Regions from separate parts of the Enterobacter cloacae complex sp. HYC003_NIDB genome, predicted to be linked through region 1. Evidence: predicted binding sites of a transcription regulator. Region 1 holds the regulator's gene; each other region holds the start of a gene.
The links. The regulator sigma-54, encoded in region 1, starts transcription at its own class of promoters, with help from an activator protein. The targets are predictions, from matches to a motif close to GTTGGCACANNTTTCGCTNT.
Positions count from the first base shown of each region.

Region 1 (10,655 bases):
GGTTTCGACGGCCTGGCGCACTTTCCAGTACGTGTTGCGGCCCTTAACGTGCAGCTCCGTCAGGAAGCAGACGGCTTCCATCGAACCAGTATCATTCAGTGTATTAATGGTTTTCTGAATAACCTGCTTGTACTGGCGCTCATCAAGCTCACGTTCTTTACCACAGCCAATCAGCAGAATACGCTCGGACAGGACGTTCGGAACATGGTGCAGCAACAAGGTCTGCCCTGGTTTGCCTTCCAGTTCGCCACGGCGCAGCAGGGCGCTGATATAACCGTCGCTGATTTTATCGAGTTGCTCGGCGATCGGGGAGAGTCGGCGTGGTTCAAAGACGCCCACAACGATGCAGGCACTCCGCTGTTTCTCCGGGCTACCGCTTTTTACACTGAACTCCATGCACTACGCTCCTGAATCTTAAAGACAACGGCGGCGGCTACGGATAGAATTGAAACCTTTCGTAACTCATGTCCGCCGTTGTGGTGACTTCGTGTTAATCTTACGTTACTACGGTTTCGACACGTCAATAAATGTCATGAAGCGCGAATCCGCCGGGTTTTTTAATCTTAGCGATGATTTCGACGACTCAAGAGAATAAATGACGTTTAAGCCATGAAACAAGCTAAATTCCTGCATAAGACGAGTTTTAACGGGCGTATTTAAAGTGATAATCATAAGATATCTGGTTCGGGAGACGCTGAAGAGCCAACTGGCGATCCTCTTTATCCTCCTTCTGATCTTTTTCTGTCAGAAGCTGGTCAGGATCCTCGGCGCGGCGGTTGATGGCGAAATCCCAACGAATCTGGTGCTTTCCCTGCTCGGGCTTGGCGTGCCGGAAATGGCGCAGCTTATCCTGCCGTTAAGCCTGTTCCTTGGTCTGCTGATGACCCTGGGTAAGCTCTATACCGAAAGTGAAATCACCGTGATGCATGCCTGCGGCCTCAGTAAAGCCGTACTGGTAAAAGCAGCCATGGTGCTGGCGCTGTTTACGGGCATAGTTGCTGCGGTTAACGTCATGTGGGCGGGGCCGACCTCGTCCCGTCATCAGGATGAGGTGCTGGCGGAAGCAAAAGCTAACCCGGGGCTGGCGGCGCTGGCGCAGGGGCAGTTCCAGCAGGCGACCGACGGTAACTCCGTGCTGTTTATCGAAAGCGTCGATGGCAACCGCTTCAATGACGTGTTTCTTGCTCAACTTCGGCCGAAAGGTAACGCTCGCCCTTCTGTGGTGGTAGCGGACTCTGGTCAGCTGGCGCAGCGTAAAGACGGCTCTCAGGTTGTCACGCTGAACAAAGGAACGCGTTTCGAAGGCACGGCTATGCTGCGCGACTTCCGTATTACTGATTTTCAGAACTACCAGGCCATCATTGGTCATCAGGCCGTCGCGCTCGATCCCACGGATACTGAGCAGATGGATATGCGCACCTTAATGAATACCGATACCGATCGTGCGCGTGCTGAACTGCACTGGCGTATCACGCTGGTATTCACCGTATTTATGATGGCGCTGATGGTGGTTCCGCTGAGCGTGGTAAACCCGCGTCAGGGCCGCGTGCTGTCGATGCTGCCAGCGATGCTGCTGTATCTGGTGTTCTTCCTGCTGCAAACCTCAATCAAGTCTAACGGCGGGAAAGGAAAAATTGACCCGATGATCTGGACCTGGGTCGTGAATGGTTTGTATCTGCTGCTGGCAGTCGGACTCAACTTGTGGGACACGGTGCCTGTGCGTCGTCTTCGTGCCCGGTTTACGCGTAAAGGAGCCATCTAATGCAGGCGTTTGGCGTACTTGACCGCTATATCGGTAAAACGATTTTCACCACCATCATGATGACCCTGTTCATGCTGGTGTCGCTCTCGGGCATTATCAAATTTGTCGACCAGCTGAAAAAAGCCGGGCAGGGGAGTTACGACGCGTTGGGCGCCGGAATGTATACCTTGCTCAGCGTACCAAAAGATGTGCAGATCTTCTTCCCGATGGCGGCCCTGCTGGGTGCGCTGCTGGGTCTGGGGATGCTGGCTCAGCGTAGCGAACTGGTGGTGATGCAGGCATCGGGTTTTACCCGTATGCAGGTTGCGCTGTCGGTAATGAAAACCGCGATCCCGCTGGTGCTGTTGACCATGGCGATTGGCGAATGGGTCGCGCCGCAGGGCGAACAGATGGCGCGTAACTACCGTGCTCAGGCTATGTACGGCGGTTCACTGCTCTCCACGCAGCAGGGATTATGGGCGAAAGATGGTCAGAACTTTGTCTATATCGAACGCGTGAAAGGGGACGATGAACTGGGCGGCGTGAGTATCTATGCCTTCAATAACGATCGTCGTTTACAGTCGGTGCGTTATGCCGCCTCCGCTAAATTTGATGCGAACAACAAGCTTTGGCGGTTATCCCAGGTTGATGAATCTGACCTGACGAACCCGAAACAGATCACCGGTTCGCAGACCGTTAGCGGTACCTGGAAAACCAACCTGACGCCGGACAAGCTTGGGGTGGTAGCGCTCGATCCCGATGCGCTCTCCATCAGCGGTCTGCATAATTACGTGAAGTATCTGAAATCGAGCGGACAGGATGCGGGGCGTTACCAGCTCAACATGTGGAGCAAAATCTTCCAGCCGCTGTCCGTGGCCGTGATGATGCTGATGGCGCTATCGTTCATCTTTGGACCGCTGCGTAGCGTGCCGATGGGGGTTCGCGTGGTAACCGGTATCAGCTTTGGTTTTGTGTTCTACGTCCTCGATCAGATTTTCGGTCCGCTGACGCTGGTGTATGGCATTCCGCCAATTATCGGCGCACTGTTGCCGAGCGCCAGTTTCTTCCTGATCAGCCTCTGGATGCTGCTAAAACGCTCCTGATAAACCTTCTTCCTCGCTCCCGGTTGCCCGGGGGCGAGGCTAATCTCCTGTTTCACCCCGCACTTTTTCTCACAACCTTCAACGCCTCGCCGTGAATTTGAGTATTATTGAGCGATAAAGTCGTGAAGGGATCCTCTATGAAGCAAATTCGAATGCTGGCCCAGTACTACGTCGACCTGATGATGAAGCTCGGGCTGGTGCGTTTTTCCATGCTGCTGGCGCTGGCGCTGGTCGTTCTGGCCATTGTCGTGCAAATGGCCGTGACCATGGTTCTGCATGGTCAGGTCGAGAGCATCGACGTGATCCGCTCTATTTTCTTTGGCCTGCTGATTACCCCATGGGCGGTCTATTTTCTCTCCGTGGTGGTTGAGCAGCTGGAAGAGTCCCGACAGCGTTTATCGAAACTGGTGGATAAGCTGGAAGAGATGCGCGAGCGCGATCTCAAACTCAACGTCCAGCTCAAGGACAACATTGCCCAGCTGAATCAGGAAATTTCAGACCGTGAGAAGGCGGAAGCCGAGCGTCAGACCACGCTTGAGCAGCTAAAAGTTGAGATGAAAGAGCGTGAAGTGACGCAGATCCAGCTTGAACAGCAATCCTCTTTCCTGCGCTCGTTCCTCGATGCGTCGCCGGATCTGGTGTTCTACCGTAATGAAGATAAAGAGTTCTCCGGCTGTAACCGGGCCATGGAACTGTTGACCGGGAAAAGCGAAAAGCAGCTGATCCACCTGAAACCTCAGGATGTCTATTCCGAAGAGGCGGCAGCAAAAGTGATGGAGACGGATGAAAAGGTCTTCCGCCATAACGTTTCGCTGACCTATGAGCAGTGGCTGGACTATCCTGACGGGCGCAAAGCCTGCTTTGAGATCCGCAAAGTGCCTTATTACGACCGGGTGGGGAAACGTCATGGTCTGATGGGCTTTGGCCGTGATATCACCGAGCGTAAGCGCTATCAGGATGCGCTGGAACGCGCCAGCCGGGATAAAACCACCTTCATCTCCACCATCAGCCATGAACTGCGCACCCCGCTGAATGGCATTGTGGGGCTGAGCCGCATTCTGCTGGATACCGAGCTGACCAGCGAGCAGGAAAAATACCTGAAAACGATCCACGTCTCGGCGGTCACGCTGGGCAATATCTTCAATGATATTATCGACATGGATAAGATGGAACGCCGTAAAGTTCAGCTCGACAACCAGCCGGTTGATTTTACCGGTTTCCTCGCGGACCTGGAAAACCTGTCAGGTTTACAGGCTCAGCAAAAAGGGTTGAGCTTTGTGATGGAGCCAACGCTGCCGTTGCCGCATAAAGTGGTGACGGACGGCACGCGTCTGCGTCAGATCCTGTGGAACCTCATCAGCAACGCCGTGAAGTTTACCCAGAAGGGGCAGGTTGCGGTGCGCATTCGCTATGACGAAGGCGACATGCTGCACTTTGAAGTTGAGGACTCGGGTATCGGCATTCCTCAGGAGGAGCAGGATAAGATCTTCGCCATGTATTATCAGGTTAAAGACAGCCACGGCGGTAAACCGGCGACCGGTACGGGCATTGGACTGGCGGTGTCGAAACGTCTGGCGAAAAGTATGGGCGGGGATATCACCGTTGCCAGCCAGCCGGGTAAAGGCTCCACCTTTACGCTTACCGTCCACGCGCCTGCCGTGGCGGAAGAGGTGGAAGATACGTTTGAGAACGACGATATGCCGCTGCCAGCCCTGCACGTCCTGCTGGTGGAAGATATTGAGCTGAACGTCATTGTCGCCCGGTCGGTACTGGAAAAACTCGGTAACAGCGTGGATGTGGCGATGACCGGCAAAGCCGCGCTGGAGATGTTCACGCCGGGCGAGTATGACCTGGTGCTGCTCGATATTCAGCTACCGGACATGACCGGGCTGGATATCTCCCGCGAGCTGACGCGTAAATATGCTCCTGACGAGCTGCCGCCGCTGGTGGCGTTGACCGCAAACGTGTTGAAAGATAAAAAAGAGTATCTTGAGGCCGGTATGGACGATGTGCTCAGCAAGCCGCTGGCGGTACCCGCCCTGACGGCGATGATCAAGAAGTTCTGGGATACCTGTGATGAAGAGGAGAGCACCATGACGTCTGTTGATAGCACTAAAGCCCAAACGATACTGGATACCGCCATGCTGGAGCAGTATATCGATCTGGTGGGACCAAAACTGATCACCGATGGCCTCGCCGTGTTCGAAAAAATGATGCCGGGCTATCTGAACGTGCTCGAATCCAACCTGACGGCGCGTGACCAGAAGGGCATCGTCGAAGAGGGACATAAAATCAAAGGCGCGGCAGGATCTGTCGGGTTACGCCATCTCCAGCAGCTGGGCCAACAGATTCAGTCTCCTGATTTACCTGCCTGGGAAGATAACGTAGGTGATTGGGTCGAAGAGATGAAACAAGAGTGGCAAAACGATGTGGCAGTGCTGAAAGCCTGGGTGGATGCCAGAAAAAAATGACCCCGGCTATACCGGGGTGCGCGAATACTGCGCCAACACCAGGGAAATCGTGGCTGCGCCTGATTTTTATGGGTTGTTTTCGCATGGACGCCGCCTGAAAATTGAGGCCGCACGCAGATAAGATAGCAAATCTTAAACAGTTTGTTACATGAATCAGTGAAATGTGTGAAGCATAGCGTTTTAATCAGAATTTTTAATGTGCTTCAGCGAGTTGCATAGAAGGATCGTCAGAATGAAAAAGATTGGTGTCGTGCTGAGCGGATGTGGTGTTTACGATGGTTCAGAGATACATGAAACCGTATTAACGCTGCTGGCATTATCGCGCCAGGGAGCAGACGTTATCTGCTTCGCCCCGGATAAAACCCAGGCAGACGTGATTAATCATCTCACCGGCGAGCCAATGGCGGAAAGCCGTAACGTGCTGATTGAAGCGGCGCGTATTGTGCGCGGCGATATTCACCCGCTGGCACAGGCCGATGCCGCTGAGCTTGATGCGCTCATCGTGCCGGGCGGTTTTGGCGCGGCGAAAAACCTGAGCACGTTTGCAACGGAAGGCACGGCGTGTCATGTCGATCCCGATTTGAAAGCGCTATCGCTGGCGATGCATGCGGCAGGTAAGCCGCAGGGCTTTATCTGCATTGCGCCGGCCATGCTGCCGAAAATTTTTGATTTCCCGCTGCGGCTCACGATCGGAACCGACATTGATACCGCTGAGATTGTCGAGGATATGGGCGGCGAACACGTGCCATGTCCGGTAGACGACATTGTGGTGGACGAGGACAACAAGATCATCACCACGCCAGCGTATATGCTGGCGCAGAACATCGCCGAGGCTGCCGCAGGCATTGAAAAGCTGGTGGACAGAGTGCTGGTCCTGACCGAATGAGTCGTAAATTCTCCCCCGGCGGGTGGTTAAAACGGATCCTGCTGCGTATTGTGCTGGTCCTGGCCGTGTTCTGGGGCGGCGGTATTGCGCTGTTCAGCATCCTGCCCGTCCCGTTCTCGGCCGTGATGGCAGAGCGGCAGATTAGCGCCTGGCTCTCAGGTGATTTTGGCTATGTTGCCCATTCTGACTGGGTCAGCATGGATGCAATCTCGCCGTGGATGGGGCTGGCGGTCATTGCGGCAGAAGATCAGAAATTCCCGGAGCACTGGGGTTTTGACGTGGCGGCTATCGAGAAGGCGCTGGATCATAATGAACGTCATGAAAACCGCGTCCGCGGCGCATCGACGCTTTCTCAGCAGACGGTAAAAAACCTGTTCTTATGGGACGGTCGCAGCTGGGTGAGAAAAGGGCTGGAGGCCGGGCTGACGCTGGGCGTCGAGACGGTGTGGAGCAAAAAACGCATTTTAACCGTCTACCTGAATATCGCGGAATTTGGTGACGGCGTATTTGGTGTCGAAGCGGCATCGCAGCGCTATTTTGGCAAGCCCGCCAGCAGGCTGACTATGTCCGAAGCGGCACTGCTTGCCGCCGTGCTGCCGAACCCGCTGCGTTTTAAGGCCAGCGCCCCGTCAGGCTATGTGCGAAGCCGCCAGGCGTGGATTATGCGCCAGATGCGTCAGCTGGGTGGGGAAGGGTTTATGGAGCGAAATAATCTTAGGTAGGGCGGGTAAGCGCAGCGCTACCCGCCGACATGGCGAACGTTAGTCTTCGTCAAACCCGGCGTTGAACAGGGCAATCACTGCCGCCAGCGCTTCTTCTTCCTGCGGGCCGGTGGCTTCAACTTCAATCTGACGGCCTTTGGCAGAATCCAGCATCAGTAGCGCAATCACGCTGTTGGCTTCTGCCTCGGTTCCCTCGTCGTTGCGCAGCAGCACCTCCGCATCAAAACCTTGCATCAGTTCAAACAATTTCATTGCCGGGCGTGCATGCATGCCCAGCTTGTTGGTGATCTCAACGGTTTGTTTTACGGTCATGTTTTACGTTTTTCCAGCGTGCGATGACGGGACTGAACGTTCTTTCCGCGTGAGCGGAAGTAATCGGCCAGCTGTTCGGCAATGTAGACCGAACGATGTTTACCGCCGGTACAGCCAATCGCCACCGTCAGGTAGCTGCGATTGTTTGTTTCCAGCATAGGTAACCATAGCTCAAGGTAGCTTCGCGTCTGGTAGATAAAATTGTGTACTTCTGTGTGTCGGTCGAGGAACGCCGCCACCGGCTTATCCAGACCGGTCATCGGACGCAGTTTCGGATCCCAGTGTGGGTTCGGCAGGAAACGCACATCAAAAACGTAATCCGCATCGATAGGTATGCCGTGCTTAAAGCCGAAGGATTCAAACACCATCGTCAGTTCGCGCTCGCGCTTGCCGAGTAAGCGCGTACGCAGCATTTCCGCCAGCTCGTGGACGGACATTTCAGAGGTGTCGACAATCAGGTCGGCCCGGGAACGCAGCGGCTCAAGCAGATCGCTCTCTTTATCGATGGCGCTTTCCAGCGAAAGATTTTTACTGGAGAGCGGATGCAAACGACGTGTATCGCTGTAGCGACGGATCAGCGTGTTGCGGTCAGCGTCCAGGAACAAGAGCTGAGGCGAGAAGCATTCCGGCAGGCTGTTCATTGCCTGCTCGAAGATTTCCGGCGATTCCGGCATGTTACGCACGTCGATACTGACGGCGGCAGAGATTTGCCTGTCCGCCAGCGTCCGCGCCAGATCGGGTAACAACACTACCGGCAGGTTATCTACACAGTAAAATCCCATGTCTTCCAGCGCGCGCAGGGCCACGGACTTCCCGGACCCCGAACGACCGCTGACGATCATCAGCACCATGTTCCGTTTCTCCTCAGGGCAGCCGTACTGAAGGCCCTTTCCCGATTATGCCTCATCCTGATTGCCTTCTGCTTCAGTGATAATTTGATAAAGCTCTTCATCACTTTGGGCTGAGCGCAGTCGACGACAAATGGTTTTATCCGCCAGACGTTTGGCAACCAGCGACAGCGTGTGCAGGTGGGTTTTGGTCTGATCGGCAGGAACCAGCAGCGCGAAAAGCAGATCCACAGGCTGGTTATCGATGGCGTCAAAAGCGATAGGCGTTTCCAGTTGCACAAACACCCCCACGGCACGCAGCGTATCTTCTTCCAGCTTGCCATGCGGGATCGCAATGCCATTGCCGATGCCAGTACTGCCCATTTTTTCACGGGTCAGAATGGCTTCAAACACGATCTGCGGCGGCAGACCCAGCTGTTTTGCGGCCAGCTCACTGATGATTTCCAGCGCACGTTTTTTGCTCTGGCAGTGAACGCCACTGCGGGTACAATCCTGGTTAAGGACATTGCTCAGTTGAAGAGCGGAATCGTTGTTTATCATAATTTCACCTAAGCGCTAACTGTACAAATGGCCTGTTGTGTTTCACAACAGGCCGTCCTGCACCCGTTAACTGCCCGGACAATTAGTGTTGTTTCAGTTTATCTTTATGTTTATTGAGCTGTCTCGCAAGCTTATCAATTAAGCCGTCGATAGCCGCGTACATGTCTTGCCCTTCCGCACTGGCATGGAGTTCCCCTCCGTTGACGTGCAGGGTCGCATCCGAGATATGCGTCACTTTCTCCACTTTCAACACAACATAGACCTGGTTGATCCTCTCGAAATACTGCTCGAGTTTCGCAAACTTAGTGTTTACAAAATCGCGTAAAGCCTCAGTAATCTCGACGTTATGTCCGGTGATATTGAGCTGCATAGTGTCTTCCTTATCGGTTGTGTCAAACCAGTTGTTTACGCTGGTTAGACGGCGGAATGGATAAAGACTCTCGATACTTCGCGACAGTACGACGTGCCACCATAATACCCTGATCGGACAGCATGGTGGTTAACTTACTGTCACTGAGTGGCTTCGCGGGGTTCTCCGCGGCGATCAACTTCTTCACCAGTGCGCGAATAGCCGTTGACGAGGCTTCGCCGCCGCCTTCGGTGTTCACGTGGCTGGAGAAGAAATACTTAAGCTCAAAAATACCGCGTGGGCTGTGCAGATATTTCTGCGTGGTCACGCGGGAAATGGTTGATTCATGCATCTCGACGGCCTGGGCGATGTCTGCCAGCACCATCGGTTTCATAAACTCTTCGCCCTGCTCAAAGAACGCCTGCTGCTGTTCGACAATACAGCGGCTGACGCGCAGCAGCGTGTCATTACGGCTCTCCAGGCTCTTGATCAACCAGCGTGCTTCCTGAAGGTTGCTGCGAATGTATTGATTATCAGCGTCGTTACGGGCGCTGGTGCACATGGAGGCGTATTGCTGGTTGATTTGCAGGCGAGGAATGCTGTCGGCGTTCAGTTCAACGACCCACCGGCCATTGTGTTTTCTCACCAGCACATCAGGAATGACATATTCCGGTTCGCTGGTCTGGATCGACTGCCCCGGACGCGGATCGAGCGACTGGATCAGATTCACCGCTTCCTTCAGCACCTCTTCTTTCAGGCGTGTGACGCGCATCAGGGTGCGGAAGTCGTGATTCGCCAGCAGATCCAGATGATCGCTGATGATGAGCCGGGCTTCGTCAATCCACGGTGTCTCTTTGGCAAACTGCGAAAGCTGGATCAGAAGGCAGTCGCGCAGATCTTTCGCGGCGACACCTATCGGGTCGAAACGCTGAACGCGTTTCAGAACGGCTTCGATCTCTTCCAGTTCAATCTCGTCATCGCCGATGCTTTCCAGAATCTCGTCCAGCGTCACGGTCAAATAGCCCGTGTCGTCAACGGCATCGACAATCGAGGTGGCAATGGCGCGATCGGTATCGGAGAAAGGGGTCAGCTCTACCTGCCACATCAGGTAGTCCTGAAGCGACTGGGTGGTTTCGCCCTGGTAGACCGGGAGTTCATCGTCCTGGTAGTCTGCGCGCGTCCCGGAAGGGGTACCCGCGGTGTAGATTTCATCCCAGCTGGCATCCAGCGGCAGTTCGTCCGGCATCTCTTTCTGTTCAAGCGCATCTACGGAGTCGAGCGTTTCTGTGTCCTGCGTCTGCTGGGCGTCTACCTCGTCATGAAGATCGGTTTGCTCCAGCAGCGGATTGCTGTCCAGCGCCTGCTGGAGCTCCTGCTGGAGTTCTAACGTGGACAGCTGCAACAGACGGATTGCCTGCTGTAGCTGCGGCGTCATGGCCAGTTGCTGGCTGAGCCGTAATTGCAAACCTTGCTTCATGTTCAGAGCGTTTTTCTCCGGTTCGGCGTGACTTAACCTCTACCCTATCAGAGTCTGAAGTCTTCCCCAAGGTACACGCGCTTAACATGCTCATCTTCGAGGATTTGCTGCGGCGTACCGTGGGCAATCAGATGGCCCTGGCTCACTATGTAGGCGCGCTCACACACGGCCAGCGTTTCACGAACGTTGTGGTCCGTGATCAGTAC
Region 1 covers NZ_CP114220.1:535,230-545,884, forward strand. The annotation lists gene pepA (leucyl aminopeptidase) at 1-396, opposite strand, end outside; gene lptF (LPS export ABC transporter permease LptF) at 662-1,762, shown strand; gene lptG (LPS export ABC transporter permease LptG) at 1,762-2,844, shown strand; gene arcB (aerobic respiration two-component sensor histidine kinase ArcB) at 2,982-5,315, shown strand; gene elbB (isoprenoid biosynthesis glyoxalase ElbB) at 5,548-6,201, shown strand; gene mtgA (monofunctional biosynthetic peptidoglycan transglycosylase) at 6,198-6,923, shown strand; gene npr (PTS phosphocarrier protein NPr) at 6,963-7,235, opposite strand; gene rapZ (RNase adapter RapZ) at 7,232-8,086, opposite strand; gene ptsN (PTS IIA-like nitrogen regulatory protein PtsN) at 8,132-8,623, opposite strand; gene hpf (ribosome hibernation promoting factor) at 8,706-8,993, opposite strand; gene rpoN (RNA polymerase factor sigma-54) at 9,016-10,449, opposite strand; gene lptB (LPS export ABC transporter ATP-binding protein) at 10,497-10,655, opposite strand, start outside.

Region 2 (10,655 bases), 1.7 Mb from region 1:
ACGGATGCAGCAGCGATCGCAAATCTTCAGGCGCGAGCTGGGCCAGCTCCAGCGCGTTGTGCTGCTGTCCACTTTTCAGGGCCTCTTCCATCATCGTATTACGCAACGAATCCGGGGTGACGTGAAAGCGTAATTCCCCACGCTTACCTCGTCCGGAGCGGGCGTGCCAGCTTAGCCAGCCCGCCTCCTGCGCCTGGCGCAGCAGGGTGCGAACATGTCGCTCGCTGCAAAAGCAGCGGCTGGCAAGTTCACTGATGGTAACCTGCTGCGGTGCGCCGGCGGAGGGGTGCCACAGACGCTGATACTGGTTAAGACGATTAAGCTGGCGCATGAAAAACCCGGAACAATAATTATCATCTATTCACTATTACTTCCGTATATCTCACGTAATACTGATGCACAAGTTAACCGCATCACATTTCGGGAGTAATTATGGCTCGGCTCGCTGCATTTGATATGGACGGCACGCTGTTAATGCCGGATCACCGTTTAGGGGAGAAAACCCTGAACACACTTAAGCGCCTGCGCGAGCGTGAAGTCACCCTGACGTTTGCCACTGGTCGTCATGTTCTCGAGATGCGCCATCTGCTGGGAACATTTGCCCTCGATGCGTTCCTGATCACCGGCAACGGGACGCGCATTCACTCCGTCGACGGCAATATGCTGCACCGTCAGGATCTGAATCCGGAAGTGGCGGACATTGTCCTGCACAGCACCTGGGATACGCAGGCCAGCGTGCATGTTTTTAATGATGAAGGCTGGTTTACCGGGCGTGAGATCCCGGCCTTGCTGCACGCTCACGTTTACAGCGGCTTTAAATATCAGCTTATCGATTTGCGCCGCATTCCGGCACACAAGGTGACCAAGATCTGCTTCTGTGGCGATCACGACGATCTCTGCCGCCTGCGTATTCAGCTTAACGAGGCGCTGGGCGACCGGGCGCACCTGACCTTCTCGGCGGTGGACTGCCTTGAAGTGCTGCCGGTGGGCTGTAACAAAGGATCTGCGCTGGCGGTGCTGAGCGATCATCTGGGGCTGACGATGCAGGACTGTATGGCCTTTGGTGACGCCATGAACGACCACGAGATGCTGAGCAGCGTGGGTCGTGGACTGATTATGGGGAACGCGATGCCGCAACTTATTGCCGCGCTCCCGCATTTACCGGTTATCGGACACTGTCGTAACGAAGCGGTGTCCCATTTTTTGACGCATTGGCTGGACAAAAATAACCTCCCATATTCCCCCGAATAGTGAGACCCTTCCAGCAAGCCAGGCTTTAGCCTGGCTTTTTTTTATTTCACCAGCTGCGAAATCTGCGCTTTCCACGGTTCTACATCGCCAATAGTTGCCTGCACCCATTCTGCGTTGTAATAGGTGTCCAGGTAGCGCTCCCCGCTGTCACACAGCAGCGTGACGACAGAGCCGGTACGGCCTTCTTCGCGCATCCTCGCGGCCAGCTGTAGCGCGCCCCACATATTGGTGCCGGTGGAAGCCCCGACTTTACGGCCAAGCTGTGTCTCCAGCCAGTGCGCCGTCGCGACGCTGGCGGCGTCCGGCACGCGGAGCATCTCATCCACAACGTCCGGAATGAACGAGGGTTCGACGCGCGGGCGACCAATCCCTTCGATCTTGCTCCCCACGGGGCTGCGCAGGCTGGCATCGCGGGATTGCCAGTAATCGAGGAACACCGAGTTTTGCGGGTCAACCACCATCAGCTGCGTATCATAACCCTGACAGCGGATATAACGTCCGATGGTGGCGGAGGTTCCGCCCGTGCCCGCGCTCATGACAATGTAAGAGGGAACAGGATGCGGCTCGTGGGTCATCTGGCGGAAAATGCTGTCCGCAATGTTATTATTGCCGCGCCAGTCGGTGGCGCGCTCGGCGAAGGTAAACTGGTCCATATAGTGACCATTCAGTTCGCGGGCCAGCATTTCGGAGGCCGCATAGATTTCGCAGGCGCTTTCCACAAAGTGGCAGCGTCCGCCGTAAAATTCGATCTGTTCGACTTTACGTTTCGCCGTGCAGGAGGGCATCACGGCGATAAACGGGAGGCCCAGCAGGCGGGCAAAGTAGGCTTCGGAGACGGCAGTTGATCCGGACGACGATTCAATAATCGTGGTGCCTTCTTTGATCCAGCCGTTACATAAACCGTATAAAAAGAGTGAACGCGCCAGGCGATGCTTCAGGCTGCCGGTAGGATGGGTGCTTTCATCCTTCAGGTAAAGCTGAATGCCGGGAAACCCAGGCAGAGGCAGGCGGATCAAGTGGGTGTCTGCCGAGCGCTGATAGTCGGCATTTATTTCGCTGATGGCATGTTTAACCCAGGTGCTATTCATCGTAGTTATCCGTTTGTCATTTTGTGCCCAGCATAGCGAAAAGCACAGAAAAAATTGTTGCTATCTGACCTTTAAAATAGAATGTAAGGAGAATAATTTTCTCTTCGAGGTGGCTATGTTAGATAAAATTGATCGTAAGCTGCTTTCTTTGCTGCAAAGCGACTGCACCCTCTCTTTGCAGGCGCTGGCAGATGCCGTTAATCTGACCACCACACCGTGCTGGAAGCGCCTCAAGAAGCTGGAAGATGATGGCATTCTGCTGGGACGCGTGGCGTTGCTGGATCCCGAAAAACTGGGGCTTGGACTGACCGCCTTCGTCCTGATAAAAACGCAGCATCACAGTAGCGAATGGTACTGCCGCTTCGTCACCCAGGTTTCCGACATGCCCGAAGTGCTCGGCTTCTGGCGCATGGCGGGGGAATACGACTATCTGATGCGCGTTCAGGTGGCAGACATGAAGCGCTACGATGATTTCTACAAGCGGCTGGTCAATAGCGTACCAGGCTTGTCCGATGTCACCTCCAGTTTCGCCATGGAACAGATTAAATACACCACAGCGTTACCCATTGAATAACTTCTTAAAATACCTTCAGGAAAAGACCGCGTGCGATTATTTGCCCAATTAAGCTGGTACTTTCGTCGGGAGTGGCAACGCTACCTCGGCGCGGTGGCCCTGCTTATTATCATTGCCATTCTGCAACTGATCCCGCCCAAAGTGGTGGGTTACGTCGTGGATGGCGTTACGGAACAACATTACACCGCCGCACGGGTGATGATGTGGGGCGGTACGCTGGTGCTGACGGCCGTGGTGGTTTACCTGCTGCGTTATGTCTGGCGCGTGCTGCTGTTCGGCGCGTCCTATCAGCTTGCCGTTGAGCTGCGTGAGGACTTTTACCGCCAGCTGAGCCGCCAGCACCCTGAGTTTTATCTGCGTCACCGTACCGGGGATCTCATCGCCCGCGCCACTAACGATGTAGACCGCGTGGTGTTTGCCGCCGGTGAAGGGGTGCTAACGCTGGTGGATTCCCTGGTGATGGGCTGTGCGGTACTGATTGTGATGTCTACGCAAATTAGCTGGGAGCTCACGCTGCTGGCGCTGCTGCCGATGCCGCTGATGGCGCTGGCAATTAACCGCTACGGCGAGCAGCTCCATGAACGCTTTAAGCTGGCGCAGGCGGCGTTCTCGTCGCTGAACGATCGCACCCAGGAGAGCATGACCAGCATCCGCATGATTAAAGCGTTTGGTCTGGAAGACCGCCAGTCCGCGCTGTTTGCCGCCGACGCCGCCGATACCGGCGCGAAAAACATGCGCGTGGCGCGTATTGATGCCCGTTTCGATCCGACAATTTATATTGCGATTGGCATGGCGAACCTGCTGGCAGTGGGCGGCGGCAGCTGGATGGTGGTGCAAGGCACTATGACCCTCGGGCAGTTAACCAGCTTTGCGATGTACCTTGGGCTGATGATCTGGCCGATGCTGGCGCTGGCCTGGATGTTTAATATCGTTGAACGCGGGAGCGCCGCTTACAGCCGTATCCGCGCCATGCTGGCGGAAGTGCCGGTCGTGAACGATGGCAGCGAGCCGGTGCCGGAAGGTCCGGGTATTCTCAAGGCTGATATCCGCGCCTTTATCTACCCGCAAACGGAACATCCGGTGCTTGAGAACGTCAGTTTCACGCTGCGTCCTGGTCAGATGCTGGGCATCTGTGGCCCGACGGGTTCCGGTAAAAGCACCATTCTGTCACTGATTCAGCGCCATTTTGACGTGAGCGAAGGCGATATCCGTTTCCACGACGTCCCTCTGCCACGTCTGCTGCTGGATGACTGGCGCAGCCGCCTGGCGGTCGTCAGCCAGACGCCGTTTTTGTTTTCAGACACCATTGCCAACAATATCGCGCTCGGGTGTCCGACGGCGACACAGGACCAGATCGAGCACGTGGCGCGTCTGGCCAGCGTCCACGAGGATATTCTGCGCCTGCCGCAGGGCTACGATACGGAAGTGGGTGAGCGGGGCGTTATGCTCTCCGGCGGACAAAAACAGCGTATCTCTATTGCCCGCGCGCTGCTGCTGGATGCTGAGATCCTGATACTGGATGATGCGCTGTCCGCAGTTGACGGGCGTACTGAACATCAAATTTTGCATAACCTTCGCCAGTGGGGAGAGGGGCGCACGGTCATCATCAGCGCGCACCGTCTGTCGGCCCTTACCGAAGCCAGTGAAATTCTGGTGCTTCAGCACGGGCATATTGCTCAGCGTGGTCAGCATGAGCAGCTCGCCGCGCAGACCGGATGGTATCGGGATATGTACCGCTATCAACAGCTTGAAGCCGCGCTGGATGAGGAGGTCGCCGATGCGTAAGTTTGGACAGATGTGGCCGACGTTAAAACGGCTGCTGGCCTATGGCTCGCCGTGGCGCAAACCGCTTTCCATCGCCGTGCTGTTGCTGTGGATCGCCGCGATTGCGGAGGTGACCGGTCCGCTGCTTATCAGCTATTTCATCGACAATATGGTGGCGAAAAACTATCTGCCGCTGGGGCTGGTGGCGGGGCTGGGCGTGGCGTATGTCGGCCTACAGCTGACGGCGGCGGGGCTGCACTATGCGCAGTCGCTGCTGTTTAACCGGGCCGCCGTGGGCGTGGTCCAGCAGCTACGCACGGATGTGATGGATGCCGCGCTGCGCCAGCCGCTGAGCGAGTTTGATACCCAGCCGGTCGGACAGGTTATTTCGCGCGTCACCAATGACACCGAGGTGATCCGCGACCTCTATGTAACCGTTGTCGCAACGGTTCTGCGCAGTGCCGCGTTAATTGGCGCGATGCTGGTGGCGATGTTCAGCCTGGACTGGCGTATGGCGCTGGTGGCGATCGCTATTTTCCCGGCGGTGCTGATTGTGATGGTAATTTACCAGCGCTACAGCACGCCGATTGTTCGTCGCGTGCGCGCTTACCTCGCAGATATCAATGATGGCTTCAACGAAGTGATCAACGGCATGAGCGTTATCCAGCAGTTTCGCCAGCAGGCGCGTTTTGGCGAGCGAATGGGAGAAGCCAGCCGCTCGCACTATATGGCGCGGATGCAGACGTTACGGCTGGATGGCTTCCTGTTACGCCCGCTGCTGAGCCTCTTCTCTGCGCTGGTGCTGTGCGGGCTGTTGATGCTGTTTGGCCTGACGACGCGCGGAACCATCGAGGTGGGGGTACTGTACGCATTTATCAGCTACCTTGGACGCCTTAACGAACCGCTGATTGAACTCACCACGCAGCAATCGATGCTGCAACAGGCAGTGGTCGCGGGCGAACGTGTATTCGAGCTGATGGACAGGCCGCGTCAGACCTATGGCGATGACGAACGCCCGCTGGAAAGTGGATCCATAGCGTTTGATCATGTCTCGTTTGCCTACCGCGACGACCAGCTTGTCTTGCAGGATATCAACCTCGAGGTACCGTCGCGCGGTTTTGTCGCCCTGGTTGGGCATACCGGCAGCGGCAAAAGCACGCTCGCCAGTTTGCTGATGGGCTACTATCCGTTGACGCAAGGGGAGATCCGTCTGGACGGACGGCCGCTTGCCGCGCTTAGCCACAACGCGTTACGTAAGGGCGTCGCGATGGTGCAGCAGGATCCGGTGGTACTGGCGGATACCTTTTATGCCAACGTGACGCTGGGACGACCTTTCACGCCTGAGCAGGTATGGGAGGTGCTGGAAACGGTGCAGCTTGCGGATCTGGCGCGCGGGTTAAGCGAGGGGATCCATACCCGGCTGGGTGAGCAGGGCAATAATCTCTCGGTCGGGCAAAAGCAACTTCTTGCGCTGGCGCGCGTGCTGATTGAGACGCCACAGGTGTTAATTCTGGATGAAGCGACCGCAAGCATTGACTCCGGTACCGAGCAGGCGATCCAGCAGGCGCTGGCTGCCGTGCGGGATCGCACTACGCTGGTGGTAATCGCCCACCGCCTCTCAACCATCGTCGATGCCGATACCATTCTGGTGCTGCACCGTGGCCAGGCCGTTGAACGGGGGACGCACAGAGCGCTGCTTGAGGCAAAAGGACGCTACTGGCAGATGTATCAGTTGCAGCTGGCAGGCGACGAACTGGCCGCCAGCGCGCGCGAGGAAGAGTCACTCAGCGCCTGATGCACCATAACAAGGCAATGCGCTAACAGACTTAACCGTTGGTGCAAAACTGAAACGCACCCTGCACTGCCATGGTGCGTTTTTTTTCGCCTCTTCCCGGCGCATCCGCGCCGCGGCGCTTTCCTCCTCACCTTTCACTTCTGGCACACCCTTTGCAATATCCCTTTCGTGTTAGCTGCGGCCATTACCGAATTCTGACTGGAGGGGATATATGAAGCTGGTTACGGTGGTAATCAAACCATTCAAACTCGAAGACGTGCGTGAAGCGCTGTCTTCCATGGGTATTCAGGGACTGACTGTCACCGAAGTGAAAGGCTTTGGGCGTCAGAAAGGTCATGCCGAGCTTTATCGCGGGGCGGAATACAGCGTTAACTTCCTGCCAAAAGTGAAGATTGATGTGGCGATTGCCGACGATCAGCTTGATGAGGTGATTGATGTCGTCAGCAAAGCAGCCTACACCGGAAAAATTGGCGACGGCAAAATTTTCGTTGCCGAACTACAGCGCGTCATTCGCATCCGTACCGGCGAATCTGACGAAGCGGCGTTGTAAGTAACTCCTGGCACACAGTGATAGGGATCGAGAAAATGAAGAAAGCAACAATGAAAACAGGTCTGGGTTCGCTGGCACTGCTGCCGGGCCTGGCAATGGCTGCACCTGCTGTGGCAGACAAAGCCGATAACGCCTTTATGATGATTTGCACCGCGCTGGTGCTGTTCATGACGATTCCGGGGATCGCGCTGTTTTACGGCGGCCTGATCCGCGGCAAGAACGTACTCTCCATGCTGACGCAGGTTGCCGTCACGTTCGCGCTGGTGTGTGTGCTGTGGGTGGTTTACGGTTACTCGCTGGCCTTCGGGGAGGGCAACGCCTTCTTCGGCAACGTTAACTGGGCGATGCTGAAAAATATCGAACTGACCGCGGTGATGGGCAGTTTTTATCAGTATATTCATGTCGCGTTCCAGGGCTCATTCGCCTGCATCACCGTGGGGCTGATTGTGGGCGCGCTGGCTGAGCGTATCCGCTTCTCTGCGGTACTGATTTTCGTGGTGGTCTGGCTGACGCTCTCCTATATCCCGATTGCGCATATGGTCTGGGGAGGTGGTCTGTTGGCTTCCCATGGCGCGCTGGACTTTGCGGGCGGTACCGTTGTGCACATCAACGCCGCGGTAGCAGGTCTGGTAGGCGCATACCTGATTGGTAAGCGCGTGGGCTTCGGGAAGGAAGCATTCAAGCCGCACAATCTGCCGATGGTCTTTACCGGCACCGCCATCCTCTATTTTGGCTGGTTCGGCTTCAACGCAGGTTCAGCCAGCGCCGCTAACGAAATCGCCGCGCTGGCCTTCGTGAATACCGTTGTGGCAACCGCCGGCGCTATCCTCTCATGGGTATTTGGCGAGTGGGCCGTTCGCGGCAAGCCATCGCTGCTGGGTGCCTGTTCCGGGGCGATTGCCGGTCTGGTAGGTATTACGCCAGCGTGCGGTTACGTGGGCGTGGGCGGTGCGCTGCTGATCGGTATCGTCGCAGGACTGGCGGGGCTGTGGGGCGTTACCGCACTGAAACGTGTTATGCGCGTTGACGATCCGTGTGATGTATTCGGCGTACACGGTGTGTGCGGCATCGTCGGCTGTATCATGACCGGTATCTTTGCTGCCCAATCTCTGGGCGGTGTGGGTTACGCAGAAGGCGTGACCATGATGCATCAGGTGCTGGTACAGCTGGAAAGCATCGCGATCACCGTTGTCTGGTCCGGTGTTGTGGCCTTTATCGGTTACAAGCTGGCTGATATGACCGTTGGGCTGCGCGTGCCGGAAGAGCAGGAGCGCGAAGGCCTGGACGTCAACAGCCACGGCGAGAATGCCTATAACGCATAATTTGAGTGCCTTGCCGGGCGGCGGCTTCGCCTTACCCGGCCTGAAAAAGCACAATTCGCAGGCCCGGTGAGCGCAGCGCCACCGGGCTTTTTACATCACCCGCGATTACGCATCACACCTTCCTGCACGGTAGAAGCCACCAGCACGCCATCCTGAGTGTAAAACTCCCCGCGTACAAAGCCGCGCGCGCTGGACGCAGAGGTACTTTCCACGCTGTAAAGCAGCCATTCGTTCATATCGAATGGACGGTGGAACCACATGGAATGGTCAATTGTGGCTACCTGCATCCCTTTTTCGAGGAAGCCCACACCGTGCGGCTGTAGCGCAACCGGCAGGAAGTTGAAATCCGACGCATACCCCAGCAGGTACTGATGCACGCGTAAATCTGCGGGTACGCTGCCGTTGGCGCGGATCCACACCTGGCGGGCGGGCTCAGCGGTATGCCCCTTCATTGGGTTATGAAATTCGACCGGGCGGATCTCCAGCGGTTTATCGCACAGAAACTTCTCTTTTACCTGCGGCGGCAGCAGATGCGCGAGAGCGCGGGCAATTTCGGTTTCCGATTTCAGATCGTCCGGCGACGGGGCAGACGGCATCTTTTTTTGATGCTCATAGCCCGGCTCTGGCGCCTGGAACGAGGCGGTCATGTAGAAGATGGGTTTGCCATGCTGGATGGCCGCCACGCGACGGGCGCTGAAGCTTTGACCGTCACGCAGAACTTCCACGTCGTAAACAATCGGTTTAGCGCTGTCACCGGGGCGTAAAAAGTAGCTGTGAAACGAGTGCACCAGACGGTCTGCCGGGACGGTCTCCTTGGCGGCATACAGCGCTTGCCCCACGACCTGGCCGCCAAAAACCTGGCGTAAGCCTAAATCTTCGCTCTGTCCGCGAAATAGCCCTTCTTCTATTTTTTCCAGGTTCAGTAATGTCAGCAGATTGTTCAGTGCCTGACTCATAGTGGTCCTCAATAAACGCCGTGGCGAAAGATACGCTGAGTATAACCCAGAAATGAAAGTGGTCCGATGGGTAGAATAATCTTAATATCCGGACGAAATTAGGCATAAATCCGTGATTTGTGCCACACTTGTATTCGTTATGTGAATAAAACGACATCAGATGGGATCGATCCCGCTGGTGCATTGATGATAAGGAGACTTCAATGAAACTCGTGCCTATGCTCAGTGGTGTAGCAATTGCGGTAGCGTTGTCCGCCTGTGCTGGTAAGAGTGCCGATGTACCGGTGCCAACAGCAAGCGCAAACGGGATTAACACCCTTTCACAGCAAGCTATTCAGCAGCCAAATGTTTCCGGTACGATCTGGATCAAACAGAAGGTTGCGCTGCCGCCGGATGCGGTTTTAACGGTCACGCTGTCTGATGCTTCCCTGGCGGATGCGCCGTCCAAAGTGCTTGCGCAGCGCGCGGTTCGTACAGAGGGTAAACAGGCGCCGTTCAGCTTTGTGCTGCCGTACAACCCGTCTGACGTGCAACCTAATGCGCGTATCCTCCTGAGCGCGGCGGTAACGATCAACGATAAGCTGGTCTTTATCACCGATACCGTGCAGGAAGCGGTCAACAAAGGCGGCACCAAAATCGACCTGACCCTGGTACCGGTGCAGCAAACTGAAGTACCTGTTGCAACGCAGACCAATCAGCCGACTCTGCCTACACCGCCAACACAGCTGTAATTCTCTTTCGCCCTCTCTATGTTGACGGGAGAGGGCGTCAGTACTCCCAGCGATACTTCTGCATATCAATTTGTCCTGCCCCGGACACCTGCACCCCTTCTGAAAGTAAAGCCTGACGCTGGCGCTGCAAGTCTGGCCCGGTGAGGGAAATGGCGCCATGGCGATTGACGACCCGGTGCCACGGTAACGTGCTTCCTTCCGGTAGCCTCCTCAGCACGCCGCCTACCTGACGCGCCGCGCGCGGAGAACCGGCCAGCCGGGCGACTTCCCCATAGGTCGTGACACAGCCTTCCGGGATCGAGGCTACGATTTGCCACACTCGCTGTGGGAAAGTGTCATGTTCGTCCATTGTTTCTCCTGCGGGAAATCAGCGAAGGGTAATGTTATACGAAGATAAAGAAGATTGTCGGGGCAGTTTGCGCAATAATCCAGCATCCGGTTGCCAGCGGCTTGCAATTGAGGTGCTCCACAGGGATAATGCGCCAGCGCGTTGGTTATCAACGCTCTCAATGGGGGCTCTGTTGGTTCTCCCGCAACGCTACTCTGTTCACCAGGTCAGGTCCGGAAGGAAGCAGCCAGGGCAGACGACGTGGGTGCCGGGATGTAGCTGGCAGGGCCCCCACC
Region 2 covers NZ_CP114220.1:3,744,513-3,755,167, reverse strand. The annotation lists gene O1722_RS18065 (SgrR family transcriptional regulator) at 1-331, opposite strand, end outside; gene cof (HMP-PP phosphatase) at 433-1,251, shown strand; gene O1722_RS18055 (PLP-dependent cysteine synthase family protein) at 1,293-2,339, opposite strand; gene O1722_RS18050 (Lrp/AsnC family transcriptional regulator) at 2,455-2,913, shown strand; gene O1722_RS18045 (SmdA family multidrug ABC transporter permease/ATP-binding protein) at 2,944-4,698, shown strand; gene O1722_RS18040 (SmdB family multidrug efflux ABC transporter permease/ATP-binding protein) at 4,691-6,472, shown strand; gene glnK (P-II family nitrogen regulator) at 6,684-7,022, shown strand; gene amtB (ammonium transporter AmtB) at 7,058-8,344, shown strand; gene tesB (acyl-CoA thioesterase II) at 8,440-9,300, opposite strand; gene O1722_RS18020 (YbaY family lipoprotein) at 9,504-10,031, shown strand; gene O1722_RS18015 (MGMT family protein) at 10,069-10,380, opposite strand; RNA gene ffs (signal recognition particle sRNA small type) at 10,551-10,647, shown strand.
Region 2: the regulator sigma-54 is predicted to act here: its motif matches at 6,612-6,631, upstream of glnK (P-II family nitrogen regulator).

Region 3 (10,655 bases), 560 kb from region 1:
CTGCGCCAGCCAGCCCACCACCGGACGTCTCCCCTGCCAGCGAAACGTACCGCTGACGGGCGGAATAAAGCCGGCGAGCGTTTTCAGCAGCGTGGATTTGCCGCAGCCGTTGGCCCCGACGATAGCGGTCATGCTCCCGCGTTCAATCACGCCGGACAGCGCGCGCGTAACGGGCTGACGTTCGTAACCCGCCACCAGGTCGTTCATCACGATCATGGCAACGCCACCGCCCAGCGCACGGCCAGGCCGAGAAACAGAATGAGCACCAGCGCCAGCAGCAGCCGAACCGGGGATGAGAGCGAAAACAGGGACATGGATATCTCAATTCAAAAATAATGTTATAACATAACAATAATGAAAGTCGATTAAGATGTAAACGGTGGGAGTGAAATGGGAGTGTGGCGAAATGTTTCTGCAAAATTCCCCTCTCCCGTGGGAGAGGGTCAGGGTGAGGGCATCAGGCCGCACCGTGCATGCAGCCATGCCGGGTGGCGGCGTTGCCTTACCCGGCCTACCCGTCAGGGTAACTTACTGGCTAAACGGTGACGCTGCCGGCACACGCGCCTGAGACACCGCCAGCCCCAGCTGCCACACCGCCATCGCATAGTGCGTGCTGTGGTTGTAGCGGGTAATGGTGTAGAAGTTAGGCAGCCCGAACCAGTACTGATAACCGGTTCCGACATCCAGGCGCAGCAGGCTCACCTGGTCAACATTGCCCAGCGGCTGCGACGGCGTTAAGCCTGCCGCTGCCAGCTGCGCCACGCTGTATTTGGTTTTAAATCCGTTTTCCAGACCAAACGCCTCGCCGTTCGCCTGCACCGCCACCTGGCCGCCCGGCGTCCAGCCATGCGCTTTGAAGTAGTTGGCCACGCTGCCAATGGCGTCTTCGGGATCCCACAGGTTGATGTGACCATCCCCGTTAAAATCTACCGCGTACTGCTTATAGGAGGACGGCATAAACTGGCCGTAGCCCATTGCCCCGGCGAACGACCCTTTCAGATCGAGCGGATCGTCCTGTTCGTCTCGCGCCATCAGCAGGAAGGTTTCCAGCTCGGAAGAGAAATACTCGGCGCGGCGCGGGTAGTTGAAGGAGAGCGTCGCCAGCGCATCAAGGATGCGGGTTTTACCCATAATGCGTCCCCAGCGGGTCTCGACCCCAATAATACCGACGATGATCTCCGGCGGCACGCCATAGACCTGCCACGCACGGTTCAGGGCGTCTTCATACTGATTCCAGAACACCACGCCATTCTGCACGTTGTCCGGGGTAATAAACTGTTTGCGATAGCGCAGCCACGCGCCGTTTGGCCCGGTCGGCACCTGGGCTGTCGGCGCCTGCCTGTCCATCAGGCGCAGCACGTAGTCCAGACGCTTCGCCTGAGACAAAATGGCATGCAGCTGCTGGCGGTCAAAACCGTGCTTGCTCACCATTTTATCGATGAACTGTTCGGCCGCAGGGTTATTCGCGAAGTCGCCGCCCATCTGCATCATATTGTGCTGCGGCTCCAGCAGGAATCCTCCGGAAGGCGCGCCCGCCGTTGGCTGAGCGGCTTCGGTCTTGGGTTTGCTACTACAGGCGGACAGGAGAATAAGCGCAGGCAACAGCGCTGCATAACGACGCTTGAACATGTGGCATCCATTTAACGAGTTCGGTAAGAACCCAGTATGGTAAAGCATCCCCAACTCCTCAAGGAAGCGGTACGCACCTCCCCGACGCAAATCCGCGCTTTTTTCCACCAAAAATTATTCACCTCACCAATAAACTTTCAAAATAATACATTTTTCTTTCATTGTGAGATTTGATTAACACTTTAAAACCTTTCAAAGTGATTATTATTAGCCGCAGATAGACAAAAACAAACGCCCTACAGGAGAGAAGAATGATAGAAACCATCACCCACGGCGCCGAGTGGTTCATCGGGCTGTTTCAGAAAGGCGGCGAGGTATTCACCGGCATGGTGACCGGGATCCTGCCCCTGCTGATCAGCCTGCTGGTGATCATGAACGCCCTGATTAACTTTATCGGCCAGCAGCGTATTGAACGCTTCGCCCAGCGCTGTGCCGGCAATCCGCTGTCCCGCTACCTGATTCTGCCCTTCATCGGCACCTTTGTGTTCTGCAACCCGATGACCTTAAGCCTCGGCCGCTTTATGCCAGAGAAGTACAAGCCGAGTTATTACGCCGCCGCCTCCTACAGCTGCCATTCAATGAACGGCCTGTTCCCGCACATTAACCCCGGCGAGCTGTTTGTCTATCTCGGGATCGCCAGCGGTCTTACCACCCTTGGCCTGCCGCTCGGCCCGCTGGCGGTGAGCTATCTGCTGGTCGGCCTGGTGACCAACTTCTTCCGCGGCTGGGTGACGGACCTCACCACCGCCATTTTTGAGAAAAAAATGGGCATCCAGCTTGAACAGAAAGTCCATCTTTCAGGAGCCACAGCATGAACCGGATCCGCATTGAGAAAGGCACGGGCGGCTGGGGCGGCCCGCTGGAGTTCGACGCCACCGAAGGCAAAAAGATCGTCTACATCACCGCGGGCGCGCGCCCGGCGATCGTCGACACGCTGCGCGAGCTGACCGGCTGGGAAGCAGTCGACGGTTTCAAAGAGGGTGAGCCGCCGGAAGCGGAAATCGGCGTGGCGGTAATCGACTGCGGCGGCACCCTGCGCTGCGGCATCTACCCGAAGCGCCGCATTCCGACGGTGAATATTCACTCCACGGGCAAATCAGGCCCGCTGGCGCAGTACATCCTTGAGGACATTTATGTCTCGGGCGTGAAGGAGGACAACATCACGCTGGTAAATGGCACATCCGCACCGCAAAAAGCGGCCCCGCGCGAGTACGACACCAGCAAAAAAATCACCGAGCAGAGCGACGGCCTGCTGGCGAAGGTCGGGATGGGGATGGGGTCCGCCGTGGCGGTGCTGTTCCAGTCCGGGCGCGACACCATCGACACGGTGCTGAAAACCATTCTGCCGTTTATGGCGTTCGTCTCGGCGCTGATCGGCATCATCATGGCCTCCGGCCTCGGCGACTGGATTGCCCACGGCCTCGCCCCGCTCGCCAGCCACCCGCTCGGCCTGGTGACGCTGGCGCTGATCTGCTCCTTCCCGCTGCTGTCGCCGTTTCTTGGCCCGGGCGCGGTGATTGCCCAGGTCATCGGCGTGCTGATTGGCGTGCAGATTGGTCTGGGGAATATTCCCCCGCACCTCGCCCTGCCCGCCCTGTTTGCCATTAACGCTCAGGCGGCGTGCGACTTCATCCCCGTCGGGCTGTCGCTGGCGGAAGCGCGCCAGGAGACCGTGCGCGTGGGCGTCCCCTCCGTGCTGGTGAGCCGCTTCCTGACGGGCGCGCCAACGGTGCTAATTGCCTGGTTTGTCTCCGGCTTTATTTATCAATAAGAGGTTCCTGCCATGACCGTGATTTACCAGACCACCATTACCCGCATCGGCCAGAGCGCGGCCGATGCGCTGAGCGACCAGATGCTGATCACCTTCCGCGAAGGCGCCCCGGCAGATATCGAAGAGTTTTGCTTTATCCACTGCCACGGCGAGTTAAACGGCGAGCTGAAGGCCGGTGGCCAGCTGGAGCTGGGCAAGGCGCGCTATGCCGTAACCGCCGTCGGTGACGTCGCCGAGCAAAACCTGCGCGAGCTGGGGCACATCACCTTGCGTTTCGACGGCCAGCCGCGGGCGGAGTATCCCGGCACGGTTCACGTTGAGGGGCCGGTTCCGCAGGCTGTCACCCCAGGCTGCACGTTAAAATTTATTTCGTAATAAAGGAGAGACACATGAGTCAGGTTGCCGTTGTCATTGGTGGGGGACAAACCTTAGGCGAGTTCCTCTGCCATGGGCTTGCCGCAGAGGGCTACCGCGTGGCGGTCGTGGATATTCAGAGTGAGAAAGCCGCCCGCGTAGCGGACGCCATCAACACCGAATTTGGCGAAGGGATGGCGTATGGATTTGGCGCCGACGCCACCAGCGAGCAGAGCGTGATGGCGCTGGCCCGCGGCGTGGATGAGATTTTTGGTCGCACCGATCTGCTGGTCTACAGCGCGGGGATTGCGAAAGCGGCCTTTATCAGCGATTTCGAACTGGGGGATTTTGATCGCTCGTTGCAGGTGAATCTGGTGGGCTATTTCCTCTGCGCCCGCGAATTTTCCCGTCTGATGATCCGCGACGGTATTCAGGGTCGCATCATTCAGATCAACTCAAAATCGGGGAAAGTGGGCAGCAAGCACAACTCCGGCTACAGCGCGGCGAAGTTTGGCGGCGTCGGGCTGACGCAGTCTCTGGCGCTGGATCTGGCCGAATACGGCATAACCGTGCACGCGCTGATGCTGGGTAACCTGCTGAAATCCCCGATGTTCCAGTCCCTGCTGCCGCAGTATGCCGCCAAACTTGGCATCAAAGCAGAGGACGTCGAACAGTACTACATCGACAAAGTGCCGCTGAAGCGCGGGTGCGATTATCAGGACGTGCTGAACATGCTGCTGTTTTACGCCAGCCCGAAAGCCTCGTACTGCACCGGGCAGTCGATTAACGTCACCGGTGGGCAGGTGATGTTCTGAGTTCATTCCCCGGTGGCGCTGCGCTTACCTGGGCTACAATCCCCGTAGGCCGGGTAAGGCGCAGCCGCCACCCGGCAGTTAAGGAGCCGATATGGTCACCGCACTCATCACCGTCGCCGCCCTCGCCTGGCTTTGCCAGATGGCGTTTGGCGGCTGGCAAATCCATCAGTTTAACCGCGCCTTTGATGCCCTGTGCCAGAAAGGCCGCGTGGGCGTCGGGCGTTCCGGCGGCCGCTTTAAACCGCGGGTTGTCGTCGCTGTTGCGCTGGATGAAAACAATATGGTTTGCGATTCCCTCATCATGCGCGGCGTAACGGTGTTTGCCCGTCCGACCAAAATCCAGGCGATCGACGGCATTTCGCTGCATGAATTACAACCTGATGTGATCTTCCCCCATGATTCACTCTGTCAGAATGCACTATCATTAGCGCTTAATCTGAAACATGGATAATTTCGTTGTGAAAGTTATAAACTTGCGGAATTATCATTTCGCAACGTAAGGAACGAAGCGCCTATGAAACCACGTCAGCGGCAGGCGGCCATACTTGAGCATCTGCAAAAGCAGGGAAAGTGCTCGGTAGAGGATCTGGCCCACTACTTTGACACCACCGGCACGACAATACGCAAGGACCTGGTGTTGCTCGAAAACTCCGGCGCCGTCATTCGTACCTACGGCGGCGTGGTGCTCAATAAAGACGAAGCCGACCCGCCTATCGACCACAAAACGCTGATCAATACTCACCAGAAAGCGCTGATTGCCGAAGCCGCCGTCAAATTTATCCAGGACGGCGATTCCATTATCCTCGACGCAGGCAGTACCGTCCTACAGATGATCCCGCTGCTCAGCCGCTTTAATAACATCACCGTGATGACCAACAGCCTGCACATCGTCAATGCCCTGTCAGAGTTCGATAGCGAGCAGACCATCCTGATGCCCGGTGGCACCTTCCGTAAAAAATCCGCGTCGTTTCACGGGCAGCTGGCGGAGAATGCCTTCGACCACTTCAGCTTCGATAAGCTGTTTATGGGCACGGACGGCATCGACCTCAACGCGGGCGTGACCACCTTCAACGAGGTGTTCAGCGTCAGCAAAGCGATGTGCAACGCCGCGCGGGAAGTGATTTTGATGGCGGACTCGTCGAAATTTGGCCGTAAAAGCCCCAACATTGTCTGTAGCCTTGAAAGCGTCGATAAGCTGATTACCGACGCAGGTATCGATCCGGCATTTAAAAAAGCGCTGGAAGCGAAGGGCATCGACGTGATCGTAACCGTAGAGAAAAATGAGTGATTTTCTGTTAAACGCAGGCCGTCAGACCCTGCTGCTGGAGCTACAGGAAGCCAGCCGCCTGCCGGAACGTCTGGGTGAGGATTTTGTTCGTGCAGCCAACACCATTATCCACTGCGAGGGCAAAGTGATCGTGGCGGGTATCGGTAAATCCGGTCATATCGGCAAGAAGATTGCCGCGACGCTTGCCAGCACCGGCACCCCGGCGTTCTTCGTGCATCCTGCCGAAGCGCTGCACGGCGATCTGGGGATGATCGAAAGCCGCGACGTGATGCTGTTTATCTCCTACTCCGGTTCAGCCAAAGAGCTGGATCTCATCATCCCTCGCCTGCAAGAAAAATCGGTGGCCCTGTTAGCGATGACCGGCAAATCCCGTTCGCCGCTGGCGCTGGCCGCGAAAGCAACGCTGGATATTTCCGTTGAGCGCGAAGCCTGTCCGATGCACCTGGCACCGACCTCCAGCACCGTCAACACGCTGATGATGGGCGACGCCCTGGCGATGGCGGTGATGCAGGCGCGCGGTTTTAATGAGGAAGATTTCGCCCGCTCCCATCCTGCGGGCGCGCTTGGGGCTCGTCTGCTCAACAAAGTTCACCACCTGATGCGCACGGACGATGCCATTCCTCAGGTCAAACTCGACACCAGCGTGATGGACGCCATGCTGGAGCTGAGCCGCACCGGGCTGGGGCTGGTTGCGGTATGCGACAATGACCGCCAGGTGAAGGGCGTCTTCACCGACGGCGACCTGCGCCGCTGGCTGGTGGGCGGCGGCAAGCTGGAGGCGCGGGTATCCGAAGCAATGACCCAGGGCGGGCTGACGCTGAATGCCGACAGCCGCGCGATTGAAGCCAAAGAGGTGCTGATGAAGCGCAAAATCACCGCCGCGCCGGTGGTGGACGAGCACGGCAGGCTGTGCGGCGCGATCAACCTGCAAGACTTCTACCAGGCGGGGATTATTTAACCCTTCAGCCCCAGACGTTTCGCCAGCCTGTGAAGGTTGGCGACGTCCATCTCCAGCGCCCGCGCGCACGCCGCCCAGCTGCGGTTATTCTGCTCCAGCGCGCGGGCGATCATCTGACGCTGGAACGCATCCGTCGCCTCGCGCAGGTTTTCGTTCACGCTCTCAGGTATCACCGGCTTCACGGGCGGCATCGTTTCCTCATGCAGCGCGAAATGGCGCGCATGAATAACCACTTCATCCCCCGAACGCGTTGCCCGCGCCAGCACCACCGCGCGGTGGATCGCATGTTCCAGCTCACGCACGTTACCCGGCCAGCCGTAGCTCAGCAGGTGCGTCCTCGCGCCGGGACTTAGCACCACGCGGGAAAGCCCCATTTTGAGCCGACACTGTTCGCAGAAAAAGCCCGCCAGCAGAACCACATCCTCGCCCCGCTCGCGCAGCGGCGGCACCGTGAGCGGGAACACGCTCAGACGGTGGAACAGATCGGCGCGGAAATTCCCCGCCAGCACCTCTTCGCGCAGATCGCGGTTCGTCGCCGCCAGCACGCGCACATCCACGCGTAAGCTGCGATCGTCTCCCACGCGTTGAATATCGCCATACTGCAACACCCGCAGCAGTTTGGCCTGGAGCGAAAGGGAGAGTTCGCCAATTTCATCGAGGAACAGCGTGCCGTTATCAGCCATTTCGAACTTGCCGCTGCGGTTGCTGATCGCCCCGGTAAAGGCCCCTTTGACGTGTCCGAACAGCTCGCTTTCCGCCACGCTTTCCGGCAACGCCGCGCAGTTGAGATAGACCAGCGGATTCACCGCACGGGGCGAGGCTTCGTGGATCGCTTTTGCCACCAGCTCTTTACCGGTGCCGGTCTCCCCGAAGATCAGCACGTTCAAATCAGACGCGGCGACAATCTCAATCTCTTTTTTGAGCTGCGCCATGCCCGGCGAAAGGCCGATCATTTCGGTGTGCGCCACCTGCTCAAACGCCGTCGGGCTACCCGGAAGAATATTCTGGCTCTCCAGCTGTTCTATCAGCAGGGCGTTGTTCAGCGCCCCGGCCGCCAGCGCGGCAATCAGCCGTAGCTCTTCGTCGCTGAAGGTATCGAACTGATCAGGCGACATGCCGTCGAGGGTTAACGCGCCAATCAGGTTCTGCCCCGCAAACAGCGGCAGGCCGATACAGGCGTGCACCTTCAGGCTCTCCTGTCCGGGGATCAGGCCGTCGTAAGGATCGGGCAGATCGCTGTCTGCCGGGAAACGCACCACGTCACCCGCGCGGGCGATGGTTTCCAGACGCGGGTGGCCCTCCAGGGTAAAGCGCCGCCCGAGTACGTCCTTCGCCAGACCGTCGATAGCCAGCGGAATAAACTGCCGCCCTTCGTAACGCAGCAGCGCCGACGCATCGCAATCCAGCACGTGGCGCAACGTGGAGATCAGCCGCTGAAAGCGGTCCTGATGACCAATACCGGTTTGCAGTTCTATGGCGATCTTCGCCAGCACATCTACGGAAAAGCTCATCTCTGCCTCACTGTCATTTTGACAATACATAGTGTCATATTGACAACTTTTAAGATAGTCAAAATGACTACCCACTAAAGAGCATCGAAACGAAAACACATTATTTTCAATAAGTTAAAAAGTTGGCACGCAACTTGATATATGACAGTCATCTTATTTGAAAACGCCGTATTAAGTTGAGGTTGCTATGTCTATTCTGGTTAAAAATAACATTCATTGGGTGGGTCAACGTGACTGGGAAGTACGTGATTTTCACGGGACGGAATACAAAACGCTGCGCGGCAGCAGCTACAACAGCTATCTCATTCGTGAAGGTAAAAACGTCCTGATCGATACCGTCGATCACAAATTCAGCCGCGAGTTCGTGCAGAATCTGCGCAGCGAAATCGATCTGAATGAGATCGACTACATTATCATCAACCACGCGGAAGAGGATCATGCCGGGGCGCTGACCGAGCTGATGTCCCACATTCCGGATACCCCGATCTACTGCACCACCAACGCCATTGACTCCATCAACGGCCACCACCACCATCCGGAGTGGAACTTCCACACCGTGAAAACCGGCGACACGCTGGATATCGGCAATGGCAAACAGCTGATCTTCGTGGAAACCCCAATGCTGCACTGGCCGGACAGCATGATGACCTACATGACCGGTGACGCGGTGCTGTTCAGTAACGACGCCTTCGGCCAGCACTACTGTGACGAACGTCTGTTCAACGACGAAGTGGATCAGACCGAGCTGTTCGAACAGTGCCAGCGCTACTACGCCAACATCCTGACCCCGTTCAGCCGTCTGGTCACGCCAAAAATCACCGAGATCCTCGGCTTCAACCTGCCGGTGGATATGATTGCCACCTCCCACGGCGTGGTATGGCGTGAAAATCCAACCCAGATTGTCGAACTGTACCTGAAGTGGGCGGCGGACTATCAGGAAGATCGCATCACCATCTTCTACGACACCATGTCCAACAACACCCGCATGATGGCGGACGCCATTGCCCAGGGCATCAACGAAGTTGACCCGAACGTGGCGGTGAAAATCTTCAACGTGGCGCGCAGCGATAAGAATGAGGTATTGACCAACGTCTTCCGCTCCAAAGGCGTGCTGGTGGGTACCTCCACCATGAATAACGTGATGATGCCGAAAATTGCCGGACTGGTAGAAGAGATGACCGGCCTGCGCTTTCGTAACAAACGCGCCAGCGCCTTTGGTTCACACGGCTGGAGCGGCGGCGCGGTAGACCGTCTCTCCACCCGTTTACAGGATGCCGGTTTTGAGATGTCCCTGAGCCTGAAGGCGAAATGGCGTCCGGATCTCGACGCGCTGGAAATCTGTCGTCAGCACGGTCGCGACATTGCCCGCCAGTGGGCGCTTGCGCCGCTGCCGGAAACCGCACCCGCCGCGGCAGTTACGCCGAAAGCTGTAGCAGAAGCCGCTCCTGCCGCTGCCGACCTCGGCCCTTGCATGCAGTGCAGCGTCTGCCAGTGGATTTACGATCCTGAGCTGGGCGAGCCGTTGCAGGATGTCGCGCCGGGTACGCCGTGGAGCGAGGTGCCGGACAACTTCCTCTGCCCGGAATGTTCCCTCGGGAAAGACGTCTTTGATGAACTGGCAACGGAGGCAAAATGAGCCACGGCATCGTCATTATCGGCTCGGGCTTTGCCGCCCGCCAGCTGGTGAAAAATATCCGCAAACAGGATGCTAACGTGCCGTTGACGGTGATCGCCGCCGACAGCATGGATGAGTACAACAAGCCTGATTTAAGCCACGTCATTAGCCAGAATCAGCGCGCCGACGATCTCACCCGCCAGACGGCGGGGGAGTTCGCAGAACAGTTTAACCTGCGTCTGTTTCCGTACACCTGGGTCACCGATATCGACGCCGACGCCCACGTGGTGAACGCGAAAGATAAAACCTGGCAGTACGACAAACTGGTGCTGGCGACGGGGGCATCGGCGTTTGTGCCGCCGGTTGAGGGCCGCGAGCTGATGGTCACGCTCAACAGCCAGCAGGAGTATCAGGCCAGCGAGACCCTGTTACGCGACGCCACGCGGGTGATGATTGTCGGCGGCGGACTGATTGGCACCGAGCTGGCGATGGACTTCTGCCGGGCGGGAAAATCCGTCACCCTGGTTGACCACGCGGCCAGCATTCTGTCAGCGCTGATGCCAGCAGAAGTAAGCAGTCGCTTACAGCATCGTCTGACCGACATGGGCGTGCATCTGCTGCTGAAATCGCAGTTACAGAGCCTAAGCAAAACCGAAACCGGCATTTGTGCGACGCTCGACCGCAACCGCAGCGTGGAAGTGGATGTGGTTATTG
Region 3 covers NZ_CP114220.1:1,093,747-1,104,401, reverse strand. The annotation lists gene O1722_RS05265 (metal ABC transporter ATP-binding protein) at 1-216, opposite strand, end outside; gene mltB (lytic murein transglycosylase B) at 529-1,629, opposite strand; gene srlA (PTS glucitol/sorbitol transporter subunit IIC) at 1,881-2,444, shown strand; gene srlE (PTS glucitol/sorbitol transporter subunit IIB) at 2,441-3,400, shown strand; gene srlB (PTS glucitol/sorbitol transporter subunit IIA) at 3,413-3,775, shown strand; gene srlD (sorbitol-6-phosphate dehydrogenase) at 3,790-4,569, shown strand; gene gutM (transcriptional regulator GutM) at 4,661-5,020, shown strand; gene srlR (glucitol operon DNA-binding transcriptional repressor SrlR) at 5,084-5,857, shown strand; gene gutQ (arabinose-5-phosphate isomerase GutQ) at 5,850-6,815, shown strand; gene norR (nitric oxide reductase transcriptional regulator NorR) at 6,812-8,326, opposite strand; gene norV (anaerobic nitric oxide reductase flavorubredoxin) at 8,514-9,962, shown strand; gene norW (NADH:flavorubredoxin reductase NorW) at 9,959-10,655, shown strand, end outside.
Region 3: the regulator sigma-54 is predicted to act here: its motif matches at 8,448-8,467, upstream of norV (anaerobic nitric oxide reductase flavorubredoxin).